One region of the Adlercreutzia sp. St.1H8 genome, then DNA from elsewhere that is predicted to be linked to it. Evidence: predicted binding sites of a transcription regulator. Region 1 holds the regulator's gene; each other region holds the start of a gene.
What was found. Region 1 encodes HrcA, which represses chaperone genes, less so after heat shock. Its sites were predicted from a motif close to TNTTAGCANNCNNNNNNNNNGNNTGCTAANA; they were not measured.
Positions count from the first base shown of each region.

Region 2: the regulator HrcA is predicted to act here: its motif matches at 2,195-2,225, upstream of AC6I0Y_RS09505 (ATP-dependent Clp protease ATP-binding subunit).
Region 3: the regulator HrcA is predicted to act here: its motif matches at 6,045-6,075, upstream of htpG (molecular chaperone HtpG).

Region 1 covers NZ_AP039376.1:1,327,630-1,337,595, forward strand. Annotated here, with positions in the region: gene hrcA (heat-inducible transcriptional repressor HrcA) at 887-1,900, shown strand; gene dnaJ (molecular chaperone DnaJ) at 1,939-3,078, shown strand; gene AC6I0Y_RS05030 (RsmE family RNA methyltransferase) at 3,263-4,066, shown strand; gene AC6I0Y_RS05035 (MiaB/RimO family radical SAM methylthiotransferase) at 4,063-5,493, shown strand; gene AC6I0Y_RS05040 (PhoH family protein) at 5,587-6,543, shown strand; gene ybeY (rRNA maturation RNase YbeY) at 6,551-7,009, shown strand; gene AC6I0Y_RS05050 (diacylglycerol kinase family protein) at 7,036-7,455, shown strand; gene era (GTPase Era) at 7,497-8,417, shown strand; gene AC6I0Y_RS05060 (PASTA domain-containing protein) at 8,808-9,966, shown strand, end outside.
Region 2 covers NZ_AP039376.1:2,401,170-2,411,135, forward strand. Annotated here, with positions in the region: gene AC6I0Y_RS09505 (ATP-dependent Clp protease ATP-binding subunit) at 1-2,143, opposite strand, end outside; gene AC6I0Y_RS09510 (APC family permease) at 2,500-4,014, shown strand; gene AC6I0Y_RS09515 (hypothetical protein) at 4,035-4,301, opposite strand; gene AC6I0Y_RS09520 (LysR family transcriptional regulator) at 4,344-5,255, opposite strand; gene AC6I0Y_RS09525 (FKBP-type peptidyl-prolyl cis-trans isomerase) at 5,306-5,824, opposite strand; gene AC6I0Y_RS09530 (SLC13 family permease) at 5,877-7,271, opposite strand; gene AC6I0Y_RS09535 (4Fe-4S dicluster domain-containing protein) at 7,353-7,691, opposite strand; gene AC6I0Y_RS09540 (molybdopterin-dependent oxidoreductase) at 7,694-9,966, opposite strand, start outside.
Region 3 covers NZ_AP039376.1:444,580-454,545, reverse strand. Annotated here, with positions in the region: gene AC6I0Y_RS01500 (biotin synthase BioB) at 1-617, opposite strand, end outside; gene AC6I0Y_RS01495 (ABC transporter permease) at 652-1,572, opposite strand; gene AC6I0Y_RS01490 (ABC transporter ATP-binding protein) at 1,569-2,447, opposite strand; gene AC6I0Y_RS01485 (ABC transporter substrate-binding protein) at 2,541-3,683, opposite strand; gene htpG (molecular chaperone HtpG) at 3,884-5,842, opposite strand; gene AC6I0Y_RS01475 (DHA2 family efflux MFS transporter permease subunit) at 7,128-9,110, opposite strand; gene AC6I0Y_RS01470 (helicase HerA-like domain-containing protein) at 9,354-9,966, shown strand, end outside.

The sequences.
Region 1 (9,966 bases):
CGGGCGGTTGGGCCCATCGCGCCGAGATGTCCCTCCTGGTCGCTTGGGTGGCGATCAGTTTCAGGCGGCCCGAGGCCGGGTGGCGCCCGGATGGGACGGAGCCGGCTGGGCTGCCGCGGCAGAACCAGGACTCCCGCCCCGAGGCGGAGACCAGCTGCAGCTGGCCGTCTGGGGCGACCCGTCCGCCGCCTCGTGGGCGGCTTCTGCGCAGCGCCGCCCAGACGGCGCCTGGCGCCTGGCGTCCGGCGGACGGTGCGGGCGGTTGCCTTCGGGCGTCCCTTCGCCCGCCGTCGGCTTGCTGCGGGTTTCTGGCCAATTTCGGCGTGCTTTACGCTAAGAAGACGCCTTTAGGGTGCTGCGCCGCGTAGAGGGGTCGGCGTTTTCCCAGGTCGTAGCCGTGCTGTTTCGTTGGCGACTCCTCAGCGCTGCGTAAAGCGCGGCGAAATTGGCCAAAAACCCGTATGGTCCCCCGCGGGCCGCCGTTTCTCGGCGGCGCGTTGCCCGAGCGCGCTGGCTTCGTCGAGGTGATGGGGTGCCCATGCCGTCGGGGTGCGTTGTTTCTGCCAAAATTCGAGGATATGCGCTCGTTTCGCGTTCGAAATGGCGGCGCAGGTAAGTTATCCGTGGCTTTTTCCTGGGAAGATGACGGGCACTCTAGCGCGGATCCCTCTTGGCGCGATGGCGAGCGGCGCACACCCTCTATTCTTGACGGAAACGCGTGGCGAAACCTGCGCGCTTGGGCTGGCGGAGGGGTGACGGGCGCGCGCCGGGCACCCGCCCCCGGCTTCCTTTGTGGCGCTTACGTTGAAAGTTAGCACTCGCTGGCGTCGGCTGCTAGAATACTTCCTCGTGGATGTGAGAGAACGCTCGAAGGGAAGGAGGCCCCATGCTCTCAGACCGCCGTCAGCGCGTGCTGAGCGCCCTCATCGAGGAGTACGTGGCCCGTGCGCTGCCCGTGGGGTCGCGCACCCTTACCGAGCGCTACGCCCTCGGCGTAAGCCCCGCCACCGTGCGCAACGACCTCTCGGCGCTTGAGGACGCCGGCTACATCACCCAGCCCCATACCTCCGCTGGGCGCGTTCCCACCGACGCGGGCTACCGCGCCTTCGTCGATGACCTGCTCTCCGGCGGCCTGGCCTGGGAGGAGGCGCCGCACCAGGACGTGGTCGACCAGCTGCGCGCCACCGCCACCGAGCTCGATGCGCTCATGGAGCAGACCTCGGCGGCGCTCGCGCGGCTCACCGACTGCCTGTCGGTGGTGGTGGCCCCCTCGCTCATGGCCGCACGCATCCGCCAGGTGTCGCTCGTGTCGCTCTCCGACCACCGCGCGCTCATCGTGCTCGTGGCCGAGGACGGCCAGGTGGCCAACCGCCAGGTGTCCTTCGCCGACGCGGTCGCGCCCGATACGCTCGCCCGCATCCAGGAGCTGCTGAACCGCCTGCTCGCCGGCCGCTCGCTCGCCGAGGCCCGTGCCGCCGCCCACGAGGCGGTGCCCGAGGCGCTCGCCGACCCGCTCGTGCGCCTGGTGCTCGAGGAGGTGGCTGCCTGCGTCCAGGAGTCCGGTCTTGGGCGCGCGCACCGCGTGGGCGTGAGCTCGCTTCTGCGCAAGCCGGAGTTTGCCCAGGCCCAGGCCCTTGCGCCCATCATGTCGGCGCTTGAGGACGACACGGTGCTCCTCCACGTGTTCGACGACGCCCTTGACGGTTCGTGCGCGCCCTGCGCGGTGCGCATCGGGCGGGAGAACGGCGCAGAGGCACTGGCGGGCGTGTCGGTGGTGGCCAGCCCCTACGGCTGGGGCGACGGCGCCGGGGTGGTGGCCGTCATCGGCCCCACCCGCATGGACTACAGCTTGGTTATCCGCGCGGTTCGCGCCGCGCAGCGCGTGCTCTCGGACGAGTAGCTGGCGCGCGACCTACGAGGAAAGGAAAGACCGGTCCTATGGCCAAGGATTTGTACGAGATTCTCGGCGTCAGCCGTGACGCGTCGGAGAGCGACATCAAGAAGGCGTTCCGCCACAAGGCGCGCGAGCTGCATCCCGACGTGAACAAGGCGCCGGATGCCGAGGATCAGTTCAAGGAGCTCAACGAGGCCTACGACGTGCTCTCCGACGCGCAGAAGCGCGCCCAGTACGACCGCTTCGGCACCATCCCCGGCGCCGCTTCGGCAGGCGCGGGCGGCTACGGCGGCGGCTACGTGGACCTGGAGGACCTGTTCGGCGCCGGCTTCGGCGGCATGGGCGACATCTTCTCCACCTTCTTCGGCGGCGCGGCCGGCGGTGGACGCCAGGTGCGCAAGAACGGTCGCGACATGGGCGTGGGCCTGCGGCTCACTTTGGATGAGGTGGCAGCCGGCGTGAAGAAGGAGATCGTCTACGATCGCCTGGCGCCGTGCCCCGACTGCGACGGCACGGGCCTCGGCCCGGATGGCGAGGAAGTCACCTGCCCCGAGTGCAACGGCCAGGGCCGCGTGGTCACCGTGCAGCACACCTTCCTCGGCGACATGCAGTCGGCCACCACCTGCCCCCGCTGCCACGGCATGGGCACCACCATCGAGAACCCGTGCCCCGAGTGCGAGGGGCAGGGCCGCGTGCCCGACCGCCAGCGCGTCACCGTGGAGGTGCCCGCCGGGATCCGCGACGGCCAGCAGCTGCGGGTGAGCGAGTTCGGCGAGGCCGGCATCCAGGGCGCGCCGGCGGGCGATCTCATCGTCACCTGTCGCATCCAGCCCCATGAGTTCTTCGAGCGCGACGGGGACGATCTGCACGCCCGCGTGTCGGTGCCCATGGTCCAGGCGGCGCTCGGCGCCGAGGTGGAGATCGACGGCATCATGGCTGATGAGAAGGTGGAGGTGCGCATCCCCGAGGGGTGCCAGGCCGGCCAGGTCATCCGCGTGAAGGGCCACGGCATGCCGCGTCTGCGCAGCGATGCGCGTGGCGATCTGTTCGCCCACGTGGACGTCGTCATCCCCAAGAAGCTCTCCAAGCGCGAGCGCGAGCTGCTCGAGGAGCTGGCCGTTGAGATGGGGGAGGACGTGGCCGACAACCGCTCGTTCCTCCAGAAACTGCGCGACGCCATCTAGGCTGGCGCACAGCGCGCGGCGATGCCGGCGAGCAGCCTTTCGGGCCGGCGAGCGCGCTAAGGGCGCCCTGCCTCGCGCCTGCGAACCCGCGCCCCGATGCCCGCGTTGCGCATCGGGGCGCTTTTGTCCCACTACCGACCTGCCGCGGCGCCCTTACGCCAGCGGCCTGCGGAAAGAAGGCCCCATGTCCCTGCACCGGTTCTTCCTCGATGACCAGGTGATCGCTGCCGAGCCTGAGGCGGTGTTCCCGCTGCGCCTGGCGGAGGGCGACGCCCGCCATGCGCGCGTGCTGCGGCTTGCGCCGGGCGAGCACGTGGCCGTGGTGGACGCCGCGTACGACTACTTCGAGTGCGAGGTGGTGCGTTCCGACGGCGGGCAGCTGGAGGTGCGCGTGGCGCGGCGCCTCGACGCGCCGGAGGAGGGGCCGCAGGTGCTGCTCGTCCAGGGCCTGGCGAAGGGCGACAAGATGGACGAGGTGATTCGCCACGCCACCGAGCTCGGCGTGGCCGGGTTCCTGCCGCTTGCCTGCGCGCGCAGCGTGGTGAGGCTGGACGAGAGGAAGGCGCGCTCACGTGTGGAGCGCTGGCAGGCCGTGGCGAAGAGCGCGGCCATGCAGTCGGGTCAGCCGCGGGTGCCCGAGGTGTGCGCGCCGGTGACGCTGGCCGAGGCGGCTGCGGCGCTCGCGGGAGCGACGGCGGTGCTCGTGTGCTGGGAGGAGGCCCCCGGCACGGCACGGCTGGCCGATGCGCTGCACGGCGCCCTCGAGACGCTGCGGATGCCCGCCGCCGACGCGCGCGTGGCCGTGGTGGTGGGGCCCGAGGGCGGCCTGACCCCTGATGAGGTGGACGCGTTGCTGGCGTGCAACCCGCGCGCGAGACTGGTGAGCCTGGGGCCGTCCATCCTGCGCACCGAGACCGCCGGCGTGGTGGCGCCGGCGCTCGTGCTCTACGAGCTGGGCGCCCTGGGCGGACGGGCGGAGCAGGCGTGACGGCGGGGGAGCGCCCTGAGGGCGTCGAGGTGAACGGGGGGTCGAGGCCGTCGGGTGAGGCGGTCGCTGGCGCCTCGGGCGCGCAGGCTGCGGTGGGCGGGGCTGAGCGGGCGCCGCGGTTCGCTATCGTGAACCTGGGCTGCAAGGTCAACCGCGTGGAGTCCGACGCCTTCGAGCGCACCCTGCGCGTCGCCGGCTGGACTGAGGGGCCCGAGGCTGGCGCCGACCTCGTGGTGGTGAACACCTGCACCGTCACCGGCGAGGCCGAGAAGAAGACCCGCAAGGCCGTGCGCCACGCCCTGCGCGCCGCGCCACGCGCCCGGGTGGTGGTGACCGGCTGCGCCGCCGCCATCGACCCCGCTGCCTTCGAGGCGCTCGACGCGCGCGTGGAGGTGGTGCCCAAGGCCCAGGTGGAGGCGCGCCTGTCGGCCCTGGCCGCCCTCCGGCCCGACGCGTCAGAGGCCCCCCGCATCGTCGCCGGCGTCCCGGAGGGCAGCGGCGGGCCGGCCACCCCTGCGGCTGGCGCCGCGCCTGCGGGCGCGTCCCGCGCCGCAGCCGAGCCATCTTCCGCCTCCCGTGCCCTTGGGCAGCGCGTGCGCGTGGGCATCAAGGTGCAGGACGGCTGCGACAACGCGTGCACCTACTGCATCGTGCACGTGGCCCGCGGCGCCGCCTGGTCGCGGCCGGCCGAGGAGGTGGCCGCCGAGGTCGTGGCCCTGGCCCGCGCGGGCATTCCCGAGATCGTGCTCACCGGCATCAACCTGGGCTCCTACGCTGACGAGGGGCTCACCCTGGCCGGCCTTTGCGAGCGCCTGCTCGACGCCACGGCCCGCCTGCACGCCCCCGGCCAGCCGCCCTGCCGCCTGCGCATCGGCTCGGTGGAGCCCCAGGATGTGGGCGACGACCTCATCGAGCTGCTGGCCCGCGCCGAGGGCCGCCTCTGCCGTCATCTGCACCTGCCGCTCCAGGCGGGGAGCAGCCGCGTGCTCGCGGAGATGGCGCGCCCCTACGACGCCGCGGGCTTCCTCGCGATCGTGGGGCGGCTGCGCGCCGCCGTGCCGCAGCTGGCGCTCTCCACCGACGTCATCGTGGGGTTCCCGGGCGAGACCGACGAGGACTTCGCCGCCACCTGCGCCGTGGTGCGCGAGGCTGGCTTCTCCAAGGTGCACGTCTTTCCCTACTCGCGCCGCGCAGGCACGCCTGCCGCCGACCGCGCCGACCAGGTGCCGCCAGAGGTTCGCGCCCGCCGCGCCGCCGAGCTGCGCATGCTCGCCGCCGAGCTGCGCGCCGCCGACCGCGCCCGCCGCGCCGGCGCCGTCGAGCTGGCGGTGGTCGAGTCCCCGGGCAGGGCCACCACCGAGAGCTACCACGAGATCGCCGTCGACCCCGCCCACGCCTCCGGCGTCCTCGTCGAGGTGGCCCTGTAGCCACGCCTGGCATTCCTTCTCGACCATGCCGCGCCGGCCCCCGTAACCAACCCGTGCCTTCGGGGGTGGGGCGCATCTGCTACAATCGAGGTCATGGTAGACCAGACCCAGATAACGCTCACGGCGCCCGCCAGCGTGCCCATGGCCGCGGTGGTGGGCCAGGCCGATGAGCTGCTTCACCTCATCCAGGACGCCTTCGCCGCCCGCATCACCGTGCGCGGCGACACCATCGTGCTAGAGGGCGACGCCATCGAGGTGCAGTCGCTCACGGCGCTGTTCTCCGACCTCATCAAGCTGGCAGAGGGCGGCGAGGAGCCCACGGCCGACTACGTCCGCCGGGCCATCGACCTCATGCGCACCGCCGAGTTCGCCCCGAGCGTTTTGCGCGAGGACATCCTGCTCACCTACCGCGGCCGGGCCATCCGCCCCAAGACCGCAGGTCAGAAGCGCTACGTCGACGCCATCCGCGAGCACACCATCACCTTCGGCATGGGGCCGGCCGGCACGGGCAAGACCTACCTGGCCATGGCCATGGCGGTGGCCGCGCTCAAGCGCAAGGAGGTGGGCCGCGTCATTCTCACGCGCCCCATCGTGGAGGCCGGCGAGAGCCTGGGGTTCCTCCCCGGGACCCTCACCGAGAAGGTGGATCCCTACATCCGCCCGCTCTACGATGCGCTCTACGACATGACCGACGCCGAGCGAGCCAACCAGCTCATCGAGAACGGCACCATCGAGATAGCCCCGCTCGCCTTCATGCGCGGGCGTACCTTGAATGACAGCTTCATCATCTTAGACGAGGCGCAGAACTCCACGCCCGAGCAGATGAAGATGTTTTTGACCCGGCTCGGCTTCGGCTCGAAGATCGTGGTCACCGGCGACGTGTCCCAGACCGACCTGCCCCGCGGCATTTCGGGCCTGGCGCACGTGCGCCCCATCCTGGAGGGAACCCCCGACATCGCGTTCTGCGACTTCACTGGCAAGGACGTCGTGCGCCATTCGCTGGTGGCCGCCATCGTGGCCGCCTACGAGCGCGCCGGCAGGAAGGCATAGGAGGAAGATGGACATCCTGATCAGCTACCGCTACCGCGAGGACGACCTGGCCCCGCTGCCCCTCGAGGAGCTCACCCGCTTCGTGCTCGAGTCCGAGAGGCGCCCCGACGCCACCGAGGTGTCCGTCAGCTTCGTCGACGACGCGGTCATCGCCGAGCTGAACGAGAAGTACCGCGGCAAGCAGGGCCCCACCGACGTGCTCTCCTTCGAGTGCGACGGTTGCGGCGATGGGCCCGACGCGCCCGAGGACGGCGTCTTCGAGCTGGGCGACGTCATCATCGCCCCGGACGTGGCGGAGCGCCAGACCGCTGAGTTCGCCACCACCTTCGAGGAGGAGATCAGCCTGCTGCTCGTCCACGGCCTTTTGCACCTGTGCGGCTACGATCACGTGGTGGACGAGGAGGCCGAGGTCATGGAGGCCCGCGAGGCGGAGCTCCTGCGCGCCTGGGCCGAGCGCGGCGCGTAGCGTCCGCGGAAGGGGAGGGCCGCGCCATGGGCCAGGACCAGCCGCGCCTCGTTCGCAATGAGGGCGCCAAGCGCGCCCACGACCGGTTCACCCTGGGCCAGGCGTTCTCGTGCGCGGGCTGCGGCATTCGGCACGCCTTCGCCACCCAACGCAACATGCGCATCCATGCCGGCGTGGCCGTGGGCGCCGTCGCGGGGGGCCTCGTGCTGGGTCTGGACGCGCCTTCCTGGGCTGCCGTCATCCTGTGCATCGCCGGGGTCATGGCGGCCGAGTGCGCCAACACCGCCATCGAGGCCGTGGTCGACCTGGTCACCGACGACTACGCCGAGCTGGCCCGCGTGGCCAAGGACTGCGCCGCCGGTGCCGTGTACCTGATGGCCCTCGGGTCGGTGGCCGTCGGCGCCGTCGTGTTCGGCGCCCGCATACTCGCCCTGCTGGGCGCCTAGCCGCCATACGTCCGGCGCCCGCGCCGGGGAGGAGAGAGACGATGAACGACAACCTGCTCGGCGCCGACGGCTTCAAGTCCGGCTTCGTCACCCTGGTGGGGCGCCCCAACGCGGGCAAGTCCACCCTGCTCAACGCCATCATGGGCAAGAAGATCGCCATCACGTCGAACACGGCTCAGACCACGCGCCACCGCTTCCGCGCCGTGCTCACCCGCGACGACTTCCAGATGATCATCGTGGATACGCCCGGCCTCCACAAGCCCCACGACGCCCTGGGCGAGGAGCTCAACACGAGCGCCCTCAAGGCGCTCGAGGACGTGGACGTGGTGGCCATGCTCATCGACGCGTCCAAGCCCATCGGCCGCGGCGACGAGTGGGTGGCCGCCCAGCTGCGCGGCTCGCGCTCGCACAAGATCTGCGTGCTGTCGAAGACTGACCTCGCCACGCCCGAGCAGATCGCCGCCCAGCGCGAGGCCGCCGAGGGCCTGGCCGACTGGGACGCCATGGTGGCGCTCTCCGCCGAGACGGGCTACAACGTGGAGGCCTTCGTCGAGGAGGTCGTCTACCTTTTGCCCGAGGGCCCCGCGTGGTTCCCGCCCGACATGGAGACCGACCAGCCCATCGAGGTGGTGGTGGCCGAGTTCATCCGCGAGAAGATCCTGCGTACCTTCCGCGACGAGGTGCCCCATGCCATCGGCGTGGCCCTCAACGAGATGGAGTACGACCGCAAGAAGGATCTCTACCGCATCTTCGCCGTCATCTACGTGGAGCGCGACAGCCAGAAGGGCATCATCATCGGCAAGCGCGGCGCGGCCATCAAGCGCATCGGCATAGAGGCGCGCGAGGACCTGGAGCAGCTGCTCGGATGCCGGGTGTTCCTCGACCTGTCGGTGAAGGTGAAGAAGAACTGGCGGCGCGACGCGAGCCAGATCCGCCGCTTCGGCTACGGCGAGGGGGCCTAGGCGCGCCCGCTGGAGTTCGGGCGAAAGATAAGCCGGTTTTCTGCGAGAAATGCCGAGTTTGCATGGAGCACTCGTCCGCGCGGACGCCTTGCCGCCGGTGCGTGACGCGTTTGCCCAGATCGCTGCAAGCGTTACGTCTTTTACGGCGGGGAATCTGCCTGTTTTCGGATCCGCGAGCAGGCAAAGCCGGCTTTTCTCGCAGAAAACCGGCCTCGTTGCTGTCCGGCTGGCGGGGCCTCCTTGGGCCGCGTGGGCGTCGAGGCGCCCTCCCTGGCGTAGAATTCTGGTGAATTCGCGGCCAATCAGGCGTTCCGTTACGCGCGTGCGACCTGGGACGGCGTGCTTTTCGGTACAATGGCGGGCAAATCGTAGCAAGGAGCCTTCGCGACCATGAGATGCCCCAACTGCCAGAGCACTAACAAAGACAGCGCCAAGTTCTGCATCGAGTGCGGCTATCCGCTTCGCGCCGGCCATGGGGCCAAGGCGCCCGAGGCAGATGCCGTGCGCTCCGAGGGCGCTGCGGACAAGGCGGGAGCGGGGGATGCCCGTGTCGCCGCGACTGCCTCGGAGAGTCCCGCCTCGGTGATCGGGGCGTCGCTTGACGAGGTGCGCGCCCTGCGCGAGGAGCCGGCGGAGGTCTCGGCCGACGCCGAGGTGTTCGCGCGCCTCATTGCCGACAACGCCCGGCGTGCCGCTGACGCGGAGGACTTGCCGCGCTATGGCGAGCGCCGCCGCCCCGCGGAGGAGACGCCGCAGGACGAGGGAGCGGCCGCCGCTCGCGCCGCGACCGACGAGGCTGACCTTGAGTTCGAGTTCGTCGAGGAGCTGCCCGTGGCCGGCTCCGCGCCTGAGGGGGACGTCCCCGCCGAGACGGCCGCCCCAGTCCCGGCGCCCGAGGCGGCTGAGACCGCCCTGCTCGACGGCACCCCGGCCTCGGCCTCGGCTTCGCCTGCCGCGTCCGGCGATGACTACGGCGCCTTCGACGAGGCGCTCTACGCCCCCCGCGAGGGGCAGGACGGCCGCGATTCGCTGGCCGAGGTGGTTCACGAGATGTTCCCCGACGGCGTGGTGGCTGCCGGCGCGGCGGGCGCGGCCCGCACCGCCGACCTCACCGGCCTCGAGCGCCTGGTGGATTCCAGCTACGTGCCACCGAGCTACGCCTCGCGCGCGGGCGACACGATGGAGCTCCCCGCCGTGGGCGACGGCCCGGCTGCCGCGGCCAAGCGCTTCAGCGCCGAGATGGATCCCAAGGAGGCGCGCCGCCAGGCTCGCGCCCAGAGAAAGCTCGACCGCCAGATCGCCCGCGAGCAGCGCCGCGGTGCCGCAGACGGCCCGCGCCCTGCGCGCAGCAAGACCCCGCTTATCGTCATCGCGTGCCTGCTCGTCACCGCGCTTGCGGTTGCGGGCGTCACCTGGTACCTCCAGCTGTGGGGCGGCAAGGTCGTTCCCGACGTGGTGGGCAAGAGCCAGGTGGACGCCACCTATGTTCTGACTGACAAGGGCTTCACCGTGCGGGCGCTCCCGGTGCGAAGCGATGACGTGGAGGGCA
Region 2 (9,966 bases), 1.1 Mb from region 1:
CGATGATCTCGTCGATGCGGTTGAGGAACTCCGGCCGGAACAGCTTCTTCATCTCCGACATGACGCGGGACTTGATCTCCTTGTCGGAAAGGCCGCTGCCCTCGCTGGCGGAGAAGCCGAGCGTCGTGGTCTGCGCGATGTCGCGCGCACCCACGTTCGACGTCATGATGATGACGGTGTTGCGGAAGTCCACGGTGCGGCCCTGGGCGTCGGTGAGGCGTCCCTCCTCGAGGATCTGCAGGAGGATGTTGAACACGTCCGGATGCGCCTTCTCGATCTCGTCGAAGAGCACCACCGAGTAGGGGCGCTGGCGCACGGCCTTGGTCAGCTGGCCGCCCTCGTCGAAGCCCACGTAGCCCGGAGGGCTGCCGATCAGGCGCGACACGGCGTGCTTCTCCATGTACTCGGACATGTCGAAGGACAAGAGCGCGTCCTCGGAGTTGAACAGGAACTCGGCGAGCGCCTTGGAGAGCTCGGTCTTGCCCACGCCCGAGGGGCCGAGGAAGATGAACGAGCCGGCGGGGCGCTTGGGATCCTTGAGGCCGCTGCGCGAGCGGCGAATGGCCTTGGAGAGCGCGGTCACGGCCTCGTCCTGGCCGATGACGCGCTCGTGAAGCACGCCCTCCATGCGCAGGAGCTTCTCCGTCTCAGCCTCGGTGAGGTTGGAGACGGGCACGCCGGTGGACATGGACACCACGTCCGCGATGTCCTCAAGCGTGACCTGCTGGATGGTCTTGGAGGAGTCCTCGGCCCACTGCTTCTCGGCCTCCTCGCGCTTGGTCTTGAGCTGGGCCTCCTCGTCGCGCAGCTGGGCGGCGCGCTCGAAGTTCTGATCGGCGATGGCGGCGTCCTTCTCGCCGCGGATGCGCCGCAGCTCGTCGTCGAGGTCGCGCAGCTCCTTGGGCAGCGTCATGTTGCGGATGCGCATGCGGGCGCCGGCCTCGTCGAGCACGTCGATGGCCTTATCGGGCAGGTAGCGGTCCTGGATGTAGCGCTCGGAGAGCGTGACGGCGGCCTGGATGGCCTCCTCGGTGAAGCGCACCTGGTGATGGGCCTCGTAGCGGTCGCGCAGCCCCTCCATGATGCGGATGGCCTGCTCCTCGTTGGGCTCGTTGACCGTGAGCGGCTGGAAGCGGCGCTCGAGGGCGGAGTCCTTCTCCAGGTGCTTGCGGTACTCCTCGAGCGTGGTAGCGCCGATGATCTGGATCTCGCCGCGCGACAGCGGGGGCTTCAGGATGGCGGCCGCGTCGATGGAGCCCTCGGCCGAGCCAGCGCCGATGATGGTGTGGATCTCGTCGATGAACAGCAGCACGTCGCCGGCGTCCATGACCTCCTTGATGACCTTCTTCAGGCGCTCCTCGAACTCGCCGCGGTACTTGGAGCCGGCCACGAGCGCCGACACGTCGAGCGTGATGAGGCGCTTGTTGCGCAGCAGGTCGGGCACCTGGTTGGCCACGATGAGCTGGGCCAGCCCCTCGGCGATGGCGGTCTTGCCCACGCCGGGCTCGCCCAGGATGAGCGGGTTGTTCTTCTGGCGGCGCGACAGGATCTGCATGACGCGCTCGATCTCGGCCGCGCGGCCGATGACGGGGTCGAGCTGGCCGTCACGGGCCTTCTTGGTGAGGTCGGTGCCGAACTCCTTGAGCATGGAGTCCGAGCCGGCCCCCGTCGGGTCGAACCCGCCGCGGCCGGCGTAGACGGCGCTCTGGCCCACCAGGTCGTTCAAGGCCGCGCGCACGTCGTCGCCGGTGACGCCCATGCGACCGAGCACCTCGAGCGCGGTGCCCTCGCCCTCGCGGACGATACCGAGCAGCAGGTGCTCGGTGGAGATGTAGGACTGGCCCATCTGCATGGCCTCGCGCAGGGAGTTCTCCAACACGCGCTTGACGCGCGGGGTGAATTGGAGGTGCCCGGAGACATCGGCCTCCTCGTCGATGGAGACCACCTGGCGGATGGTCTGGACGACGCCCTCGTAGCCGACGTTCAGGCGCGCGAGGGCCTGGGCCGCCAGGCCGTCCTTCTCCTGGATGAGCCCGAGCAGGATGTGCTCGGTGCCCACGTAGGGCTGGTGGAGCCCGCGTGCCTCGTCCTGCGCCAGGACCAGCACCTTGCGGGCCTTGTCGGTGAACTTCTCGAATGACATGCTCGCCTCGTTTCTCGCGGAGCTTCAAGCTCTCTCTGTTGCTCGGAATCATCCTAGCATTCCTGTCAAACAAGTGCTAAGACGCCAGCTCGCCGAGGGCGCCCCCCACACATATTATGCGTACATGGGAGATGGGCGATCCGCAGGGCGAGGAAAGACGACTGCCCGCTCGAGCCCCCGCCTCAAATGGCAGAGCGCAGCGAAGCATTCCGCCTTGCAGCCTCCTCCACCCCTATCGTCCCAGGATCCCCAATCGGCCGCCTCCTCCTTTACTTTACTACAGTAGAGCGCTATAGTTTCTGGGCATGTTCCGTCACCGCGAGCCTCCTACTCCGCGGTTTCAGAGAGGAGCCGCCATGAGCGCACCTTACGATGACAACGACCCCTCCGCCTCCGCGCCGTCGCTGCGCCGGCAGTTCGGCCTGCGCGAGGCCATCACCATCACCGTGGGCACCGTCATCGGCGTGGGCCTGTTCACCACGGGCGGCAACATCGTGGGACTCATGGGCCCAGCGGTCATCATCGCCACGCTGGTGGCCATGCTCGTGTCCATCTACCCGGCGCTGCTCTACGCCGAGATGGGAGCGGCGCTCCCCTACGCCGGGGGCACCTACCAGTACGCGGGCCTCGGGCTCGGACGTCCCCTGGGGATGCTCGCCGGCTGGAACTTCATCATCTCGCTCGTGGCCGTCACCGGCGGCGAGTCGCTCGCCTTCGCCTACTACTTCAAGACCATCTTCCTGGCCGTGGGCGTGGAGCTGCCCGTGCCCGACGTGGTGCTCGCCTGCGCGGCGCTCCTGCTGTTCATCGTCACCAACGTGCGCGGCGTGCAGATCACCGGCCGTCTGCAGAACGGGTTCATGTTCTTCTTCTGGGGCGTGGCCGTCATCTGGTTCCTCACGATGATCCCCGAGGTGAGCCTGCCCACCTTCGTGACGACGCCGGACTTCCTGGGCTCCCTGGACGCCTTCGGGTTCATCGCCGCCGTGGCCATGATCTGGTGGTGCTTCGCCGGCTTCGAGACCTGCTGCGGCATGGGCGAGGAGATCCGCTACCCCTCCGTCAACATCCCGCGGGCGCTGAAGCTCGCGCCCTTCATCATCTTCGCCGTGAACGGGGCCTTCCAGTGGTTCCTCGTGGGCATCACGCCGGTGGACGCCATCCCCGGCCTGGCCGACGCGGCCGCCCCCTACGCCGAGGCCATGGTGTCGGCCGGCATCCTGGGGCTGCCGCTTCTGCTGCTGGCCCTCGGCGTGGCCTTCGGCGGCGACTTCTCCACGCTCAACGCGTCGATCGCCGTGCCGCCGCGCTATTTGTTCACCATGGCCCGCGACGGCGCCATGCCCCGCGTGTTCGCGAAGGTGCACCCGCGCTTCCGCACGCCGTACGTGGCCATCATCGCGCTCGGGGCGCTGTCCATCCTGCTCGTGGCCACCTCCACGCTGGACTTCATCGCGTCGCTGTCGCTGTTCGCCGACCTGTTCTACTACATCATCGGCATCGCGGCGGCCCTGGGGCTGCGTCGACGCATGCCCGATCTGGCGCGTCCCTTCCGCGTACCGGGCGTAGCCGTGGGCGTGCCGGTGTCCATCGTCATCTACGCCGTCATGATGAGCCAGCTGGGCACCGAGCCCTTGGTAGTGGGCGCCCTGTGGTGCGTGATCGGGCTCGTGGTGTTCTTCGCCTGCCAGAGCCGCTACGGCAAGCCCGAGCCGGTGTCGGTGGCCGAGGCGCTGCCCGGCGCCGCCGACGTGCCCGACGCGCAGGAAGCCGCGAAGATGGATCGCGAGTACCGCCTGTGGAAGATCGTGGTGGCCGCGGCCTGCGTCGTGGTGGCCCTGCTCTACCTGGTGCCGATGCTGGTGGGATAGGACGCGAGCGGGCGCCCTCGCTACAGCAAGCCGGCGGGGATCACCAGGGTGTCGCCGTCGAGGGCGCTGACCCTCTCGGCCACGCAGATGATAGCGCCCGTCCCCCGGGGAACCGATGCGCGGTCAAGGACCCCGAAGCTTTTTGTCATCGAACGGCTGGGCGACGCCGTCTTCTTGGGCGAGCAGGGTCGATTTCCCACCTGACGAGGGCCGGTCACCAGCAGCACCGCGTACTCGCTCGCAGTTTGCTCAACCAACGACTCGATAGCGCGCGGAATATAGCTCATGACCTTACCCGAAAGGTAATGAGGCCATCAGGGGAGCCGGCGCTATGAGATGGGCACCGAAGGGTGCCACTTGAGGAAGCGGGCCTCATCCTGAAGCCAGCGGACAAAATGGGTGATCTGATCCTTCTTCGGGCTATCGAGCGGGTAGACCGCGCAGTCGCGCACGTTCTCCGCCTCCCCGGCGAACGGGATCTTGAAGCATCCGCCGATCGCCGTTCTCTCGGGAGGGCCGTCGAAGTCGGTCATGCCCACCCCCTTGGTCTTCTTGATGGCCGCAAGCGCCATGGCCGAGTTGTCGACGTAGCTTACCTTGGGGCCGCGCCCCTCGGCGGCAAGCGCGTCGAAGAACGCCTTGTAGCGCTGCCGCGAACCATTGGGGACGATGAGGGTCCGGCCGCGGACGTCCTCGATGCCGAGTGCATCGCGTGCCGCCAGCGGATCGTCCCCGCTCACGATGAGACCCAGTTTGGCCGAGCGCAGGGGCACGGCGGCGCAGCCGTCGAAGGAGCTGGAGAGCGAGCGCAGGATGAGCAGGTCGCGCCTGCCGTTGAGCAGCATCTCCTTCATGGACTCGAAGGGATCTTGAGCCACGCGGACGAAGCAGCCGCCCTCCGCCGAGGCGTATTCGATGAGCGAGTCGAAGGGATCCGTCATCGAGCCGATCACGAAGGAGTCAAGCCCCAAGACCAGCTCATCACGGCCGTCGGCCTCCTCGTTGTAGAGGTCGTCGACGAGACTGATGACCCGCTGCGCCCGGCGCGCGAACCGCTCGCCCTCCGCCGTGAGCCGCATCTGGTTGTGCTTGCGCTCGAAGAGCTGGACGCCCATCTCGGACTCAAGGCTCCTCACCGAGTTGCTGACGGCCTGCCGCGACGTGCCCGTCGCCTCCGCGGCCTTCGCGAAGCTCGCCCCCTCGCACGAGGCGAGAAAGAAGCGCAGCTGGTTGATCTCCACGGGAACACCCCTTCCTGCCCTCAGCCGGCGCACCTGCGGGAAGCACCGCATCAGACGTCTGCGATCCGCCTCCCGACCTGCGCCTCGACTTGCCTTCGAAGCTCGTCGAGCAGCACGTCCACCTGAGTCGCGCCTGCCTCGCCCTCGGCGACCACCCTCACTACGTACACGACGTCGCGCCCCGCCAGGGGATGGTTCAAGTCGAGCACCACCTCGAAGTCGTCCACCTTGACCACCTTGGCAGCCGTGGGCTCCTTGTTCTTGCGCGTATCGCCGTACCACTGGATATACTCGCCCACCGGAAGCGAGCGGTAGTCGGGAATCATGCTCACCGGGATGCGAAACACCGCGTCCTCATCACGCGGCCCGAAGCCCTCCGCAGCCGACACCGCAACCACGCGCTCCTCGCCAAGCGCCATCTCACGCAGAACCCGCTCGAGCCCCTTCGGGACGCAGTTGGCCCCGAACACCACGCGCAGGGGCGCCTTATCCACACGCTCCTCGAATACGGCTCCGTCAGGATACGTTCCCCGATAGGCGATGTCCACCCATGAGCCCAACTCTCTCATCGCGATTGTCCTTCCTCTTGTCGACACGCCCCCGCCGCAGGCGGCGAGCGCGCTATCCGGGAAACACCACGCCCACGGCCATGGGCAGATACACCGTGCTGAACACAAGGCTTACCACCACCGTGGGGATCTCCGCCTTCCACATCTGCCTGACGGTGAACTGGCCGGCATCGTAGGTGTAGGCACGTAATATGTCGATGGGAAGCATGAAGCAGATGGTGCCCCACACGACGCCGACGCACGTCATGACGACCGGATGGATGCCCGTCACCGCGCCAATGCCGATGAGCGCCGGGATGGCGAGGATGGTCACCGGCGGCCCCGCCGGGATAAGCACGCGTATCAGGAACAGCACGAGACACGCAAGGAACAGCGTGAGGGGCACCGGCAAGCCCGCAAGCGTCGCAAACGCGTTGCCCACGAGCCACTGGATGAGCCCCGACTGCTCGATGACTGTGGCCATGACCATGACGCCCGGCAGCAGAAAGAACAGGTCCCATGAGGCGATCTTCTGGAATCGCTCGGGCACCATGACATCCACGCCGGGCAGGTACATGACGATGGCGCCGATGATGACCACCATAGGGCTGCTGAGAAGGGGCACGACCGACCCGGCGAACCACAGGGCCACCATTCCCAAGAAGATGACCAGGGATTTCTTCTCGAGCACCGTCCATCGCCCCAGACTCGTCGCCTCGAGAATCTTCCGATAGGTCGTCGGATCCAGCGGCTCGGGCCGCAGGGTCAGGCAGAGGAATCCCCACAGCACGCATACGATGAACCAGGAGAGGGGGATCATGATGAGCACCCACTGCAGAAACGTGATGTCCACGCCTGCCGTGGCGCGGAGCAGCTCGATGGCCACCACGTTGCTCGGAGCGCCCACCGGCGTTATGCAGCCGCCGGCATAGGCCGCGAGCGGAATGCCGATCATCATGGCCGCGCGCAAATTCCGGTTCTCCCCCGTCACCACCCGTCGCTCGATGCCAAACAGCGAAACCACGAACGTGTACACGATGGTCGCTGCCGTCATGTCATCGCAAAACGAGGAGATGAGCGCGCAGGTGGCAAGGATAACCAGGAGAAAGGCCCGGCCGCTGTCCTTGGTGAACCGCACGAGGAACCCCACCAGACGCAGCGGGATGCTCGTCTGCGAGAGCATGCCCGCCAGGAAGAACGAGCCGAGCACCATGATGCTTGCGCTCGTCATGAACGACTTGAGCGCCTCGGACATGGAGTCGTAGCAGCCAACCGCCACGCAGGCCGCGCACACGTAGAGCGTGACGATCATCTTGGGGAAGATGTCGAACAGCCACATGATCACCGATGAGAACAGCACGCCGAACACATGCCACGCCGCGACAGCCAGGCCCTCCGGCGGCGGCGTGAGCGCGAAAAAGAGCAGGAACGCCAGTGCGATTGCGATGCCGACGATACGCTTTGCCATCTCTCCCCCCTTCGCTTCATCCCCTGCATGGCCCGGCGCCGCAGCACGCCGCCGCAACGCCGGACCCGTTGGGCCATCAGACTACCGCGGGCACCAGAGCACCTGGTTCGGTTTCCGCTCAAGCTCCAGGGCCAGCTCGGACACCGGGCCGAACTTCATCACCTGCGCCAGGCAATGGTGCACGCAGGTGGGCTCGCGCCCGGCAGCCACGCGGTCGGCGCACAGGTCGCAGAGCTTGGTGGGAACGGGAATCTTGTGCCAGTTCCAATCATGGGGCTCTTCGACCAGCCAGGGGCCGTCGTCGAACACACGGATGCCCCATGTGCCTACTGGATAGCCGTGCTCCTCCTTGCAGGCCACCTCACACGATTGGCATCCGGAGCAGAACTCGTAGTCGATAAGCAGGCCGTAGCGTCCCATGCCTACTCCTCCTTTCCCGCCGCGGGCGAGTCGCTTCGGTAGCTTTCATCCTCATCCAAGCGGTAGAAGTTGTCATCATACTTGTGCTTGGGCATTCCCGGCTGATCGATGCCCTCGACGTCGACGCGCTCGAAGTCCTCTGGCACCGCCTTGCGGAAGTCGCAGAGCAGGCACTTGTAGGGAGCGCCGAAGCCCAGCTTTCCGTTGCGGGAGTGGGGCACGAGGCTGTTGATGTTCGCCTTCCACACGCCGTAGAAGTGCGGCGCCTCGCCATCCTCCTCAGGGAACCACCAGCCGTGCTGAGCATGCACGAGACCCGGCTTGACGGCGTTGGTGACCTTAGCGACGAACAGGCAGAAGCCGAACTGGTTCTCCACGCGCACCCAATCGCCGTCCTTAACGCCCTTGGCCGCAGCGTCCACGGCACTAACCTCGAAGACCGGGTCGGGCACCAGCTCGCGCAGGTAGGGGATCTGGCGCCCCTCCGAGTGGAAGTAGGCGTACTCGCGAGCGCCCGTGGTGAGAATGAAGGGATACTTCTCAGCCACCTCCGGAGTGGACACCGGGCTGAACGGGGGCTCCACATAGTAGGGCAGCGGGTCCTCTCCAAACGACTGGAACGCGTAGGAGTAGAGCTCGAGGCGCCCCGTCATCGTGTTGAAGCCCGGGTTGCCATCAGGGCGCAGGTGCCCGGTCTCGTACTTGCGGTAGCCCACGACGCGCTGGTGCGTGACCTCCTCGCGTAGCTTGGCGTGGTTCATGCCCGTGCCGCCGACGAAGTAGTCGTCGATGAACTCCATGGGGGTGCAGGCGTTCTCGCCCGTCCAGGCAGAGGGGTTCACGATGAGGCCCATGTCATGATAGTTGTAGAACTCTCCCTTGCACTCCCCCACCTCGATGCACTTGTTCAGCGCGCTGTAGTAGTTCGGGGTGCCACCATAGTGGGTGGGGACGATGGAGTCCTGCTCGATGCAGGAGGAGACAGGCAGGAACACGTCGCACAGGGCCATGGCCGTCGGGGTCATGAAGATGTCGTTAACCCAGTTGAAGTCAAGGTCCTTGGCGGCGTTGTACCAGCGCTTCGGCTGCGCGGAGCAGGTGGGCGCGAGCAGGTTGGTGGAGCCGAACCAGATGCCGTGGATCTGGTAGGGCACGGCGGTCTCCAGGGCGTCGAGCGCGCGATCCGCGTGGGCGCGCAGCATCATGTTGACGTAGGCGGGATACTCCTCCAGGCCGATGACCTTCTCCTTCAGCTCGTCGGGGAGGAGCCTCCAGCCCAAGCCCGCGACCACCTTGTCGCCGGAGCCGTCGAAGATGTCTTGGAGGATGTTGCCGCCGGGAACGTCGAAGTTGCCCGTGATGGCGATGAGGCTCAGGATGCACTGGCCCGCCTGGGCGCCGTTGACCGTCTGGTCGATGGCCAGGCCCCATGCGATGGACGCCGGCTTGGCGCCCGCATAGGCGCGGGCGGCCTCCCTGATCTCCTCCGCCGGGATCTCGCAGATCTCCGCCGCGCGCTCGGCCGGCATGGTGGCCACGCGCTCGGCCAGCTGCTCGAAGCCGTAGCACCACTTGTCGACGAAGTCGTGGTCGTAGAGGTCCTCGCTGATGATGGTGTCGAGCATGGCCATGCCAAGCGCCGCATCGGTACCGGGGCGCAGCTGCAGGTGGTAGTCGGCCAAGGCGCATGTCCATGTCAGGCGCGGATCGACGCACATGAGCTTGGCACCGCGCTTCACCAGGTCGAGGACGGCGTGGCCGAACAGGCCGTCGCCGTTGGAGACGAGGGGCTCCTTGCCCCACTGGACGATCATCTCCGGTACCTGGTACTGCGGGTCATCGTAGCCGCCCGGCAAGCCGCCGGCAAAGTCGATCTCCGGATAGGGCGCGCCCAGCAGGTACTGGGTGATGGAGACGCGCGGCCCGTAGCAGGCGAAGCCTGATTGAGCGTAGCAGCCGTTCGGCGTGCCGAGCGCGCGGTGGGCACCTACCCCAGCCATCTGGGTCATGCGGCCGGTGCCGGTCATGGCCAGCATGGTCTCAGCGCCATACTCCTCCTTGATGCGGCCGACGTTCTCCGCAATGATCTCGTAGGCCTCCTCCCAAGTGCAGCGTTCCCACTTGTCCTTGCCGCGATCCTCCCGGGCGCGCTTCATCGGGTAGATGACGCGGTCGGGATGGTAGGTGAAGTCCTTCAGCGTGAGACAGCGGACGCACAGGCGTCCCTTCGTGACGGGGTGGTTCTCGTCGCCCTCGATGCGGACGAGCTTGCCGT
Region 3 (9,966 bases), 880 kb from region 1:
GGCTCCACGCAGGTCAGCCAACGCAGCGGCGAGTTGCTGATGGCGTCGATGGTCTGCCAGCGCAGACCCACGTCGAAGGGAGTGTCGATGCCCTCGCGCATGCGCACCACGTGGTAGGCGCTCGTGGCGCCGGCCTGGTAGGCGGCCTCGGCCATGGCCGGGCTCATCTCACCCACGTTGAGGTTGATGAGATAGCTGCCCGGCACCGCCGCGCGGATGTCGGCGAGCCACTCGGAGAGCACGTTCAGGTCGTAGAATTCCGTCGAGCGCAGGGTGATGGTGGTGACGCCCGCCTCCACGTACTCGCGCACCAGCTCGATGATCTCCTCCTTGGAGTAGATCACGTCCTCCTCCACCAGGCCCCAGGCCGTGCCGAAGGAGCAGAACTTGCAGTTCATGTCGCAGCTGCACAGATCCACGCCGATGGCCCCCGCGATGGACGCGCTGTTACCCGTGGCCAGGTGGGCCAGCTCGGCAGCGCGCTCCTTGAGGTAGGCCACCTCCTCCGACGCCGGATCGAGCTCGAGCAGCGCGATGATGACCTCGCGGGGCTGGGAAGCGCCGCGCGACCCCTCGTCGAACACACGGTCAATAAGCGCCTTGGTTTCCTGGTTCATGTCTCTCCCTCTCTCTGCGGGCCGCGCCGGCCCCTTACCGCCAGGTGGTGAAGCGCTTCTGCGCCCATGCCGTCAAGTAGTTGAGCGCCGTCACCGTCATGCCGCAGGTGATGACGCCCGCCACGATGTTCGCGTAGTTGGCGAACACGTTGGCGTTGGATATCCAGTAGCCGATGCCCGACTTCGCGCCGAAGCTCTCGGCGTACATGAGCATGAGAAAGCCGGTGGTCAGCGACACCCGCATGTTCCCGAGCACGTCCGGCACGATGAACGGAAGGATGACCTTGGTGATCATCGTCCAGCTGCTCACCTTGAGCACGCGGGCGTTGTCGGTGATGGCGGCGGGCAGCGAGCCCACGCGCAGGATCATCGACAGGAACTGCGGCCAGAACACGCCCAGCAGGATGACCATGATGGCCGCCCAGCGGTACGTCGGCATGAGGATGACGAGGAACGGCGTGAAGATGACCGACGGGATGGGCGCGAGCACGTTGGCGATGGGGTAGAACATCGCGCGCAGGCGCGGCACCCACCCCACCACGATGCCGAGGAACACGCCGAGCACCGTGCCGAGCACATACCCGGTCACCAGCAGCTCGAGTGACGAGACCACGTTGCCCCACAGCTCCGGGCCCGAGCGCTCGAATACGTAGAACACGTTCTCCGGCGACGGGATGAGCACGCTGTGGGCCACCCCGAGCTTCGTGGACGCGAGCTCCCACACAAGCAGAAGCACCCACACGGCGCACACGATGTCGGACGACCCCGAGGGCATCGGATCGAGGCGCCGGCCGCGGAAGAGCGCGAGCAGGTAGGCCGCCTCGATGAGCGCGATGGCCACGAGGAACGCGTCGCAGGGATACACCTTGCGCGCATCGGGCATGAGCAGCACCACGCCCACGAGCGCTGCCATCAGCACGTGGGCGACGGCGAACTCGACGGCTATCCGTCTCATAGGACACCCCCCTCGCCAAAGACCAGCTCGCGCTCGGCCACATCCCGCCTCGTCTCCTCCGCATCGTAGAACAGCCCGAGAAGCTCGTCTTGGATGAGGCGCACGGCGGGGCGGCGCAGGAAGTCCTCCGGATCGCGCGGGCGCGCGGCGGCCACCGGGATGTCGGCCAAGAACCGGCCACCGCTCATGAACACGATGCGGTCGGCCAGCAGCAGCGCCTCGTCGATGTCATGGGTGACGAAGACGGCTGTCTTCTTGCGGTCACGATCCTCCTGCATCCACAGGCGGTTCATGAGGGCCTGCAGCTCGCGGCGCGTGCGCACGTCCAGCGCGCCGAAGGGCTCGTCGAACAGGAGGATCTCCGTGTCCATGGCGAGCGCGCGGGCGATGGCCACGCGCTGCTGCATGCCGCCCGACAGCTGGTAGGGGTGCAGATCGGCCGCGTCGGCCATGGACACCTTGGCCAGGTACTCGCGCGAGACCTCGGTTATCTGCGCCTTGGTCAGGCCGCGCCCCAGCTCGACGGAGGCCTGGCGCACGCCGAACTCCACGTTCTTGAGCGCCGTCATCCACGGGAACAGCGAGTAGTTCTGGAACACCACCGAGCGATCGAGCCCCGGGCCGTCGAGCGGCTTTCCGTCGATGGAAAGCGAGCCGGACGTGGGCCGCTGCAGGCCGGCGAGCGTGCGCAGGAGCGTGGTCTTCCCACAGCCGGAATGTCCCACCAGGCAGAGGAACTCGCCGTCGGCCACCGTCAGATCCAGGTGCTTGAGAACAAGGCTCGCAGGCTCGGTGCCCTTTCCCCTTCGCCGGCGCCGGACGCTCAGGTCATCCTCGTAGGCGAAGCACACATCATCGAGAACGAGCGCTCCCATCTTCCTCCTCTGCTTCCTTTCCGTCCGAAGGCGCGCGGACGCCTCCGCGGGCGTCCGCGCCGAAGCGGCCCGTGCGGTGGCGGGCCGTCGCTCCTAGTCGTTGTTCTTGGCGAACTCGGCGTCGAGTGCCTTGTACGTCTCGTTGTCCGGCTCGCGGTCGAGCAGGATGTCGAGGGCCTTGCGGTAGATGCCGGACACCGCGTAGGGCTCCATGTCATAGGGTGAGTCGGGATCGATCTCGTTGATGTTCTGGAGCGCCTTGTAGAACTGCTTGACGTCCTTGGTGTGCGGGTCGGGCGAGAGGTTCATCACGTTGCGGTACGCGTCGGTGCCGTACATGGCGGCCTCCACGTAGTCCGGCTCCTGGCTCGAGTAGTCGCAGAGCATCTGGATGACCTCGTCTTTGTTGTTGAGGTAGTAGTCGTAGCCGCGCAGGATGGCCACCTCGAAGTCGACGAGCGACAGGTACTTGGACGTGTAGGCCTCCGCCGAGCAGTTCTGGCGGCAGCAGGGGTAGTCGCCCGTCACGTCGCGCACGATGCCGGCCACCTTGATGCCATCGACGCCGAGCGAATAGCCCATGGCGTTGTTCGTGACGAACAGGTCGCACTGGCCCGAGCGCAGGCCCTCCATGGCGGTGGTGTTGTTGTCGACGTACTCGAAGAACACGTCCTCGCCCAGAGTGAGGCCGGCCTCCTGCAGATAGTTCTTGAGGGCCATCTGGCCGGTCTCCTCGCGCGAGCAGTTGATGCGCAGGCCGCGGAAGTCCTCGGCCGTCTTGAGCTCGCGGTCGAAGGCCTCGGTGGAGAGCATCTCCGACCCGTTGAGGATGGTGCCGCCGAAGACGTAGATCTCGGCGCCTTGGGACACGTAGGAGCAGGCCGGCACGACGCCGAACAAGTCGATGTCCAGGCGGTTGACCGACATGGAGGCCATGGCGTCAGCCAGCGCGATGGTCTGGAACTCGACGTCGCACTCCTCCTCGGCGAAGAAGCCCTTCTGCTGGGCGATGATGGCCGGCGCGATCTTGATGAGCTTGCCGGTGACGGCGCACACCAGGTGCTCGCCCTTGCCCTCGCTCATGAACGCCTCGTCCTGGGGGCCGGCCTGAGCGGGCGCGTCGCCCGGGGCGTCGGCCTTCTCGCCGCCATCGGAGCAGGCCGCCAGGCCTCCCAGGGCAAGCGTGGCGGCGGACACGCCGGCCACCTTCACGAAGGTTCTTCTGCTGAGCGTCATGAGGGCTTCCTTTCTCTCCCCCGCGGCCGCGCCTCCTGCGGCGCTCCCCTATTGCCTTGGGCTTATAGTTTACTATGGCACACATAGAATAGTGTCATATATTAGATCATGTCAACTATCCGGCGGCAAGCGGAAGCCCTAGCATACGCGAGGGCGCCTCCCGCAGGAGGCGCCCTCGGCGAATAAACGGGGATTCTCCCCTATTTCATGAGCGCGGTGACCGCCTGGGAGAAGGCGATGGGATCCTCGATGGGCAGGCCCTCCACCAGAAGCGCCTGGTCGAACAGGATCTCCGTGTACGTGCGCACCTTGGCGTCATCGCCTGCGGCGTGAGCCGCCTTGAGCGTGTCGAAGACGGGGCTCTTGGGGTTGACCTCCAGCACCACCTGGCTCTTGGGGGCATCCTCGGCACCCGGCGCGTTCTTGAGCATCTGCGCCATCTGGAGCGACACGGCGCCCTCGGTGGTCAGCACCACCGGCGCGTCGGTGAGACGCGTGGACACGACCACCTTCTCCACACGGCCGCCCAGGGCCTCGGCCATCACGTCGAACAGCTCGCGGTTCTCCTCGGTGGCCTCGGCGGCCTCCTTCTTCTCCTCCTCGGTGGTCAGCCCCAGGTCCTCGCTGCCCACGTTCTTGAGGGGGAAGGACTTCTCCTCGTCACTGTCCTTCCGAGCGTAGTCGCCGAGCGCCATCATGCAGAACTCGTCGACGTTCTCGGTGCATAGCAGCACGTCGTAGCCCTTGGCCAGCACCGTGGTGACGATGGGCATCTTGGCCAGGTGCTCCAGGCCCTCGCCGGCGGCGAAGAAGATGGACTCCTGGTCGGCCGGGGCGTCGGCCAGGTACTCGTCGAGGGTGATCATCTTCTTCTGCTTGGCCGAGTAGAACAGCAGAAGGTCGGCCAGGGTGTCCTTGGCCATGCCGTAGCTGGAGTAGACGCCGAACTTGAGCGTGCGGCCGAACTGCTCGAAGAACTTGTCGTAGGCCTCGCGGTCGTCGTCGCGCAGGGCGGCCAGGTCGGCCTTGACCTTCTTTTCCAGACGACGGGCGATGGCGCGCAGCTGGCCGTTGTGCTGGAGCGTCTCGCGGGAGATGTTAAGGGTCAGGTCGGCCGAGTCAACCACGCCGCGCACGAAGTTGAAGTAGTCCGGCACCAGGTCCTCGCACTTGTCCATGATGAGGACGTTGGAGCTGTAGAGGGCCAGGCCCTTCTTGTACTCCTTGGTGTACAGGTCGAACGGCGCGTGAGACGGCACGAACAGCAGCGCGTCGTAGTTGAGCGTGCCCTCGGCGTGCACGGTGATGGTGCGGGCAGGGTCCTCGTAGTCATGGAAGTCGGTCTTGTAGAACTCGTTGTACTCTTCCTGGGACACCTCGGAGCCCTTACGCTTCCAGATGGGCACCATGGAGTTGACGGTCTCCACCTCGGTGTAGTTCTCGAACTCGGGCATATACTCGTCATCGGCGTCCGCCGGGCGCGGCTTCATGCGGCTCTTGGTGACCTCCATCTGGATGGGATAGCGCACGTAGTTGCTGTAGCGCTTGATGAGGTCGGTCAGGCCGTACTCGGTGGCGTACTCGCCGTAGGTCTCGTCGCCGGCGTCGTCCTTCAGGTAGATGATGACGTCGGTGCCGTGGCCGGCGCGCTCGGCAGCCTCGATGGCGTAGCCCTCCACCCCGTCGCTCTCCCAGGCCCAGGCCTCGTCAGACCCGTAGGCGCGCGAGACGACGCGCACCTTCTTGCCCACCATGAACGCGGAGTAGAAGCCCACGCCGAACTGGCCGATGATGTCCACGTCGGTCATATCGTCGAGGCCCTTCTCCTCGCCCGGCTCGTTCTTGGCGTTGGCGGCCTTGAACTCGTAGGAGTCGGAGTGGGCGATGGTGCCGAGGTTCTTGTCCAGGTCGTCCTTGGTCATGCCGATGCCGTTGTCCGACACGGTGATGGTGCGCGCGACCTCGTCGAAGGCCACGGTGATGGCCAGGTCGGCGCGGTTGATCTGCACGGAGTCATCCGTGAGGCTGCGGAAGTAGAGCTTGTCCACCGCGTCCGAGGCGTTGGAGATGAGCTCGCGCAGGAAGATCTCGCGGTTGGTGTAGATGGAGTTGATCATGAGGTCGAGCAGCTTCTTGCTCTCGGTTTTGAACTTGCGCATGCTTGTGTTCCTTCTTTCCTGTCAGAGATGGTGCGAGGAGCGCGCCGTCAGCTGGGGCGACTGCAGCAGGCGTCGGTCTTGGCAGCCGAGCGCAGTCGCGGCGGGCGTCGACAGGCGCCGCCGTCGAGCCTAGGGCCCGGCTGCGGCCGCGCGCCCGCGGCGCCACGAAGCGCCACGGAATCGTTTCCGCCCCGCAAGACCGCGTTAGCACTCTCCTTGCTCGTTTGCTAATAGCACATTGTAAGGAGAAGAAAACCTAAGTCAATACCTATCAAGTTTTCCCTATGATCGATGAGGAGCCGGGGGCGGGGGCACGGGGGCGGGGATCGCGAGGAAGCGCGGGGGCGTGGGGGGTCGCGGGGCGTGGGAGTCGCGGGGGTCGCGGGGCGTGGGGGGCGTGGGGGCACGGGGGGCGTGGGGGCACGGGGGGGCGTGAGGGGGAGGGAGGGCGGACTACGCGTGAGAGAGGGGGGTGGGAGTCGCGGGGGCCGTGAGGGCGTGGGGGCCGCGGGACGTGAGGGGGCGGGGCATAGGGGGGGGGTGTGAGCAGCGCGCGAGGGAAGGTGGAGGCATGGGGGCCGCGGGGACGTGGGGGGCGTGGGCCCTCGTGGGGTTGTGAAGTCGCGGGGTCGCGGGGCATGGGGATCGCGGGGGCGTGAGGGTCGTGGGCCCTTTCGGGGTTGCGGGATCGCAAGGGGGCGAGCGCGGATCGCGCTGAGGCCCAGGGCGGGCTGTTGTTTCACGTGAAACACTCGCGAGACTGCGCTGCGCCAGAAATCAGAGACAAAGTGGCCAAAAATGACGGTCTGACGACGCAGGCGGCGGGAAGAAGCCGAGCTGCCGCGGCAAAACCCCAGGTCGGCGTCGAACGCTTCTCACCATCAAGTCTCCTGCGCTCCGGGGAAGGCGCTTCGAGGGGCCGTTCTTGTCGTCAGACCGCCATTTTTGGCCATTTCACGCGGAATCCCAGCGCGCACCAGTACCCGCGCCCGCCGCAGCGCCCGCCGCCCGCGCGCCGCGCCCCAACCGACCGCGCGCGTCGCGTCCCAGCCGCTTGCCCGCCGCTGCAGCACACCGCGCCCGCCGCAGCCGCTTGCCCATCGCCGCAGCGCACCGCGCCCCGACCGTCCGCGTGCCGCGCCCCAGCCCGCCGCCGCAGCCACCCGTACCCCAGCCGACCGCGCGCGTCGCACACCGCGCCCCGACCGCTTGCCCGCCTGTTACGCGAGGGGCCGCCCGGGACGAATCCCGAGCGGCCCCTCACGGCGCGCGAAGCAGGCGCGGTCTACTTCTCCATCAGATCGATGGTCTCGGCCAGCGAGCGGATGATGTTGCGACGGCTGAGGGCGCCCACGAGCTTGCCCTCGGCGTCCACCACAGGCACCTTCTTGATGCGCTTGCTGGCGAACAGCTGGCACACCTCGTCCACCGGCGTGTCCGCGCTCACCGACACCACGCGGTGGGTGGCCACGTCCATCACGTTGAGGGCCAGCAGCGCACGCAGGCGATCCATGGTCTTGGTATCGTCCACGTAGCGGTACAGGTTGAGCGTGCTGTCCACCACCGAGATCTCGGTCTTGCCCAGGTAGTTGGCCACGTCGCCGTCGGACACGAAGCCCACCAGCGCGCCGGCGCCGTCCACCACGGGAAGCCCGCTCGTCTCGTTGGCGGCCATGAGGCGGATGACCTCGGCCATCGTGTCGCCGGCGCTCGCGCACACGGGCTGGCGGTTCATCACGTCTGCGGCCACGTAGACGCGCTCGGGGTCGAGGCGCTCGCCGCGCGTGGCATCCACCGTCACGCCGTCGAAGCCGGCGGAGTAGTCGACGGGCTCCTGGCCGCGCTCGGCCGCCGTGGCCGGCGCCCCCTTGCGGTCGCGCACGAGGAACAGGATGACCAGGCCCGCCACGCACATGAGGGCGAAGGTGGCGATGAAGGCCATGTGGTCGCCCAGGTAGCTCTGCTCAAGCGGCGCGGCCTGGGGCGCCACCATCGGGGCAAGGGCCGAGATGGAGACGAGAACCGCCGTGCCGATGGACGCCGCCACCTGGTTGAGCGTGTTGGACACGCCCTGCGCATGCTGGATGACGCTGTTATCCAGGGAGTTGACGCCCCAGGTGTTGAGCGGGGTCATGGTGAACTGCAGGCCCACCACCAGCACGGTATAGGTGAGCGTCAGGTTGAGGAAGCTGCTGTCGATGCCCAGGCGCGCCAGCCCCGAGGCGCCCAGCACGGCCACGATGACGCCGGGGATGACCACGCGGCGCACGCCGAAGCGGTCGAACAGGCGCCCCGACACCAGTCCCATGAAGGCGCCGATGAGCGCGCCGGGCAGCATGGCCACACCGGACATGGTGGCCGAGAAGCCCAGCACGCCCTGCACGTAGAGCGGCGTGATGACGCCCGTGCCCATGAGCGCCGCCTGGACGATGACGATGATGACCACGGCGATAGCGTAGTTCCTGGAACGCAGAATCCCCACCTGCAGCATGGGCTCGGGCAGCGTCACCTGACGCCGCACGTACAGGGCGCACAGCACCAGGCCCACCGCGATGAGCGCCGCGGTGACCGCCAGGTTATCCGACGACGCGAAGGTAGACAGCCCGTAGAGCAGGCACACGAGGCCCACGGTGGACAGCGCCACCGAGAGCTTGTCGAAGGGAGCGCGGGCGAAGCTGCCGTAGTTGCGCAGGACCGCCACGGCCAGCACGATCACCACCACCGAGAGCGCCGTCACGATGGCGAACAGCGCCCGCCAGCCCACGGAATCCACCAGCAGGCCCGCCGCCGACGGCCCCACCGCCGGGGCGAAGCCGATGATGAGCCCGATGACGCCCATGGCCGTGCCGCGCTTCTCGCGGGGGAACACGAGCAGGATCACCGTGAACACCATGGGCATGGCCATGCCGGTGCACGCCGCCTGCAGCACGCGGCCCAGCAGCAGCACCCAGAAGCTCGGCGACACAGCAGCGGCCAAGCTGCCGGCCGTGAACAGCGCGAAGGCCGTGATGAACAGCTGCCGCGTGGAGAATCGGCCGATCAGGTACGCGGAAAGCGGGATGACGACGGCCTCCACCAGCGAATAGCCACTCGTCAGCCACTGCACGGTGGTGGCATCCACTTCCAGGTCGGCCATGATCGCCGGCAGCGCCGGGGAGAGCAGCGTCTGGTTGAGCACCGCCAGCAGCACGCCCACCAGCAGCACGCCCACCATCACCAGCTCTTTTCTTCCAACACCAAGGGTCATGAGCTCTAACCTCACTCTCATTTGCTTAGAATCCGTAAAAAAGCGAATGTTCCGATGCTAGCGGCCCCATCGGGACCGGGCAAGGGAAAAGTTCGCAAGCGGGCCAAGAAAACAGGTCCGCCGACCCGCGCGGGCGAATGCCAATGAGCCCTGCGGGCGCGTTTCTGCCAGCTAACGGCTGCCGCACAGTCGCACGTCAGCCCGAAGACAGCGCCGGGGCGATGCTACGATAGCGCCGGCCCCTCCCGCGCGAAAGGATCCCCCATGCTGGAAGACGGAACCATCCGGATGGCCCAGGCGGTCGATGCCGCGGGCTCCCCTCTCGACGTCGCCTGCCTCCTGCGGCTCGACCAGGCCAACCGCCACGGGCTCATCGCCGGCGCGTCGGGCACGGGCAAGACCGTTACGCTCAAGGTGATGGCCGAGGGGTTCTCCCAGGCGGGCGTTCCCGTGTTCATGGCCGACGTGAAGGGGGACGTCACCGGCATGGCCCAGGCCGCCGACGACGCCAATGGCAAGCTGGCCGCCCGCGCCGCCGAGCTGGGCGCGCCGGGCTGGGCGCCGGCCGGCTGCCCCGTGCGCCAGTGGGACATGCTGGGCGGGCCGGGCATCCCCGTGCGCGTCACCGTGTCGGACATGGGGCCGGTGCTGCTGGCGCGACTGCTCGGGCTCACCGAGGTGCAGGAGGGCGTGCTCAACGTGGTGTTCCGCGTGGCCGACGACCGCGGCATGCTGCTCATCGACCTCAAGGACCTGCGCGCCCTGCTCAACTACGTGGGCGAGCACGCTAAGGAGTTCGAGCTGGAGTACGGTCGCGTGTCGCCCCAGTCCGTCGGCGCCATCCTGCGCGCGCTCATCGCCGTGGAGGATCAGGGCG